DNA from 2 places in the Paenibacillus sp. 102 genome. Region 2 is predicted to be linked to the other one. Evidence: a T-box and tRNA genes for the amino acid it is inferred to sense, from the RefSeq annotation. Region 2 holds a T-box; the other holds one or more tRNA genes.
The links. The T-box of region 2 lies ahead of proS (proline--tRNA ligase). A T-box ahead of a tRNA ligase gene usually reads a tRNA of that ligase, here a tRNA-Pro.
Positions count from the first base shown of each region.

Region 1: it encodes a tRNA-Pro, which carries the amino acid that the T-box ahead of proS (proline--tRNA ligase) is inferred to sense. The anticodon was not compared.

Region 1 covers NZ_JBCGHT010000006.1:228,123-230,297, reverse strand. Annotated here, with positions in the region: partial or broken rRNA gene AAIE21_RS16520 (23S ribosomal RNA) at 1-78, shown strand, start outside; rRNA gene rrf (5S ribosomal RNA) at 180-295, shown strand; tRNA gene AAIE21_RS16510 (tRNA-Val) at 300-375, shown strand; tRNA gene AAIE21_RS16505 (tRNA-Tyr) at 385-468, shown strand; tRNA gene AAIE21_RS16500 (tRNA-Gln) at 481-555, shown strand; tRNA gene AAIE21_RS16495 (tRNA-Lys) at 560-635, shown strand; tRNA gene AAIE21_RS16490 (tRNA-Leu) at 649-729, shown strand; tRNA gene AAIE21_RS16485 (tRNA-Gly) at 760-834, shown strand; tRNA gene AAIE21_RS16480 (tRNA-Leu) at 851-939, shown strand; tRNA gene AAIE21_RS16475 (tRNA-Arg) at 943-1,016, shown strand; tRNA gene AAIE21_RS16470 (tRNA-Pro) at 1,027-1,100, shown strand; tRNA gene AAIE21_RS16465 (tRNA-Ala) at 1,115-1,187, shown strand; tRNA gene AAIE21_RS16460 (tRNA-Ser) at 1,203-1,295, shown strand; tRNA gene AAIE21_RS16455 (tRNA-Ser) at 1,389-1,481, shown strand; tRNA gene AAIE21_RS16450 (tRNA-Met) at 1,505-1,581, shown strand; tRNA gene AAIE21_RS16445 (tRNA-Asp) at 1,585-1,660, shown strand; tRNA gene AAIE21_RS16440 (tRNA-Phe) at 1,670-1,745, shown strand; tRNA gene AAIE21_RS16435 (tRNA-Thr) at 1,755-1,830, shown strand; tRNA gene AAIE21_RS16430 (tRNA-Trp) at 1,834-1,904, shown strand; tRNA gene AAIE21_RS16425 (tRNA-Ile) at 1,917-1,993, shown strand; tRNA gene AAIE21_RS16420 (tRNA-Asn) at 1,997-2,071, shown strand; tRNA gene AAIE21_RS16415 (tRNA-Glu) at 2,073-2,144, shown strand.
Region 2 covers NZ_JBCGHT010000013.1:47,687-49,861, reverse strand. Annotated here, with positions in the region: gene proS (proline--tRNA ligase) at 1-974, opposite strand, end outside; T-box leader at 1,019-1,226, opposite strand; gene AAIE21_RS21715 (YesK-like family protein) at 1,331-1,633, opposite strand; gene AAIE21_RS21710 (alkaline phosphatase family protein) at 1,767-2,175, shown strand, end outside.

The DNA of each region.
Region 1 (2,175 bases), on a different contig from region 2:
ATCAGGTTGATAGGTTCGAGGTGGAAGCATGGTGACATGTGGAGCTGACGAATACTAATAGATCGAGGACTTAACCATATAATATGTAGCAAATGTTATCTAGTTTTGAGAGAACATAAAAAACTTGTTGACTTTTTTAATCAATCAAGTATAATAATGTTTGTCTCAAGTGAATATAGTCTGGTAATGATGGCAGAGAGGTCACACCCGTTCCCATACCGAACACGGAAGTTAAGCTCTCTAGCGCCGATGGTAGTTGGGACCTTGTCCCTGTGAGAGTAGGACGTTGCCAGGCAAATGGAGGATTAGCTCAGCTGGGAGAGCACCTGCCTTACAAGCAGGGGGTCGGCGGTTCGATCCCGTCATCCTCCACCATATAATGTCGGAGGGGTAGCGAAGTGGCTAAACGCGGCGGACTGTAAATCCGCTCCTTCGGGTTCGGCAGTTCGAATCTGCCCCCCTCCACCATTTCTTAATTAATGGGCTATAGCCAAGCGGTAAGGCAACGGACTTTGACTCCGTCATGCGCTGGTTCGAATCCAGCTAGCCCAGCCATTAAGAGCCATTAGCTCAGTTGGTAGAGCATCTGACTTTTAATCAGAGGGTCGAAGGTTCGAGTCCTTCATGGCTCACCATTTTTAAAAATATGCGGGTGTGGCGGAATTGGCAGACGCACCAGACTTAGGATCTGGCGCCTTTGGCGTGGGGGTTCGACTCCCTTCACCCGCACTTTTAATAAAATATCTCATAACATGTCTTGCGGAAGTAGTTCAGTGGTAGAATACAACCTTGCCAAGGTTGGGGTCGCGGGTTCGAATCCCGTCTTCCGCTCCAATTTTCAATATGACATGCCGGGGTGGCGGAACAGGCAGACGCACAGGACTTAAAATCCTGCGGTGGGTGACCACCGTGCGGGTTCGACCCCCGCCCTCGGCACCATATGCGCCCGTAGCTCAATTGGATAGAGCGTTTGACTACGGATCAAGAGGTTAGGGGTTCGACTCCTCTCGGGCGCGCTTTTATTGACGGGAAGTGGCTCAGCTTGGTAGAGCACCTGGTTTGGGACCAGGGGGTCGCAGGTTCAAATCCTGTCTTCCCGATAGTTTTAAAACATGGGGCCTTAGCTCAGCTGGGAGAGCGCCTGCCTTGCACGCAGGAGGTCAGCGGTTCGATCCCGCTAGGCTCCACTTTAGTTATTTATTGGAGGTATACCCAAGTTCGGCTGAAGGGATCGGTCTTGAAAACCGACAGGCGGCGAGAGTCGCGCGGGGGTTCGAATCCCTCTACCTCCTCCATTTTATAATAATTAAAATGGAATAATTAGATAGTTAATAAAAACTATTAGATGTATAAAGATAACTAAAAGACATAATTAATATTTACTTCATGGAGGTATACCCAAGTTCGGCTGAAGGGATCGGTCTTGAAAACCGACAGGCGGCGAGAGTCGCGCGGGGGTTCGAATCCCTCTACCTCCTCCATTTTTAAAATAATATTATATCATCGCGGGGTGGAGCAGTCTGGTAGCTCGTCGGGCTCATAACCCGAAGGTCGCAGGTTCAAATCCTGTCCCCGCAACCAAATGGTCCCGTGGTGTAGTGGTTAACATGCCTGCCTGTCACGCAGGAGATCGCCGGTTCGACCCCGGTCGGGACCGCCATTTATGTTTGGCTCGGTAGCTCAGTCGGTAGAGCAGAGGACTGAAAATCCTCGTGTCGGCGGTTCGATTCCGTCCCGAGCCACCATTTTTTTATGCCGGCTTAGCTCAATTGGTAGAGCAACTGACTTGTAATCAGTAGGTTGGGGGTTCAAGTCCTCTAGCCGGCACCACTTAGGGGCATAGTTTAAAGGTAGAACAGAGGTCTCCAAAACCTCCGGTGTGGGTTCAATTCCTACTGCCCCTGTAAAGAGATTATGGGCCTATAGCTCAGCTGGTTAGAGCGCACGCCTGATAAGCGTGAGGTCGATGGTTCGAGTCCATTTAGGCCCACCATATTCCGCAGTAGCTCAGTGGTAGAGCTATCGGCTGTTAACCGATCGGTCGTAGGTTCGAGTCCTACCTGCGGAGCCATGGCCCGTTGGTCAAGTGGTTAAGACACCGCCCTTTCACGGCGGTAACACGGGTTCGAATCCCGTACGGGTCATAAAAAAGAGTCAGCAATTAGCTGGCTCTTT
Region 2 (2,175 bases):
GCATCTATTTTCACGCGTGCAACCTTTTGAATACGTCCTTGTAACTCGGTTGCTTTTTCTAACACACCCTCTTTATGCTGAGCAATTGGTACAATGATAACTTGTACTGGTGCTACCTTTGGTGGCATCACTAGCCCATTATTATCGCTATGAACCATAATAAGTCCACCGATCATTCTTGTTGATACCCCCCAAGATGTTTGGTGTACATATTGCCATTTTCCATTACGATCTAAAAATTTAATATCAAACGCTTCAGAGAAATTCGTACCGAAGTTATGGGATGTTCCTGTTTGAAGCGCTTTTCCATCATGCATTAAGCTTTCAATTGTATATGTTGCCTTTGCTCCCGCAAATTTCTCTTTATCCGTTTTCTGTCCTTTAATAACTGGAATAGCTAAGTAATCTTCACAGAAAGAAGCATACAAGTTTAAAATATTTAACGTTTCTTCTTGAGATTCTTCTGCCGTTTCATGAATTGTATGGCCTTCTTGCCATAAAAACTCAGTTGTGCGAAGAAATGGTCTCGTCGTTTTTTCCCATCGAACTACTGAACACCATTGATTATATAGTTTTGGTAAGTCATTATAAGACTGAACAATTTTTGAAAAATGCTCGCAAAATAACGTTTCAGAAGTTGGACGAACACAAAGACGTTCTGCTAACTTCTCATCTCCTCCATGTGTAACCCATGCTACTTCAGGTGCAAATCCTTCCACATGATCCTTCTCTTTTTGCAGTAAGCTCTCCGGAATAAACATTGGCATATATACATTTTCATGACCAGACTCTTTTAATTTTCCATCCATTACCTTTTGCATATTCTCCCATAATGCGTATCCGTATGGACGTAAAATCATACACCCTTTTACACTTGAATAATCAACGAGTTCAGCTTTCTTCACAATATCGGTATACCACTGAGCAAAGTCTTCTTCCATTTTTGTAATAGCTTGTACTTGTTCTTTTACCATATTCTTTCCCTCCTTTTAAAAATAAAAAAAGCCCGCGTCCCCTAAATAGGGACCGAGCTTTTGCCGGCGTTACCACCCTGATTCATGCACAAAAATTGTACATGCTCTCTTTTTGATAACGGGAAATTCCCGCTGCATATGCAGAACGCAAAGGTAGGTTCCATATCGCCTTTTTAAGAACCTTACAGCCAACTGGATTCTCTCTCTGTCAAAAAGGTGAGACATGTACTAATCCTTTTTCATCGTTATAACAAAATAAATTTGTTGAATATCATAATATAAATTCTTTTTTAAGACAATAGCTAATTTTCTTATTTTTATATATTCTTTTCGTTTTTTTGGGTTTTATACTGAATTTACACATAATTTCCCCGAAAGAGTTTTACAAATTGATGAGTAATCATGCCAATGATTGTTCCCATTAAAACAAAGAAACATGCAATACCATACCCGATTCCATCCCACCCACCAATAGCGAAGATGGTAAACGGAAAGAAAGCTAAACAAAGAAGAATTAAAATAAGTGCAAATATAATATCAAACGACCTCTTTGGAAATTGCTTCTTTAATAAAAATGAAACAGCAAATACAATGAGAATTGTTACAGTTCCAATTATAAAAAACACTTCAAATCCATTCACTCCATTCCCTCCTTCCATTCATTTCCTTATAATTTATTATATGTTTTAAAATTCAAAAAATAAACAATAAACTTTCTTCAAAAATAAGTTTTTACCACCAGGTATTAATAGTAATATATAATAATAAATTATATAACAGGAGGTATATATAATGGACCGTCCATTAACAAATCATGTAATTGTTTTATCTTTTGACTGTTTATCAGCTTTAGATTTTCCTATATTACAAGAACTTCCTCATTTTCGCTCTTTAATAGAACAAGGAGCAATTGCAAAAAAAGTAGAAGCTATTTATCCTTCTGTAACATATCCAAGTCACGCCACTATTGTAACTGGTAACTATCCTAACAAACATGGCGTTGTAAGCAATACATTACTTCAGCCTGGCAGGGAATCACCGGATTGGCATTGGTATCGCCGCTCTATTAAAGGAACGACATTATATGATGAGGCAAGAAAAGCGAAATTAACAACCGCTGCCCTTCTATGGCCTGTTACAGGAAGAGCAAAAATTGACTACAACTTACCTGAAATCTTTCCAAACAGACCGTGGCAAAATC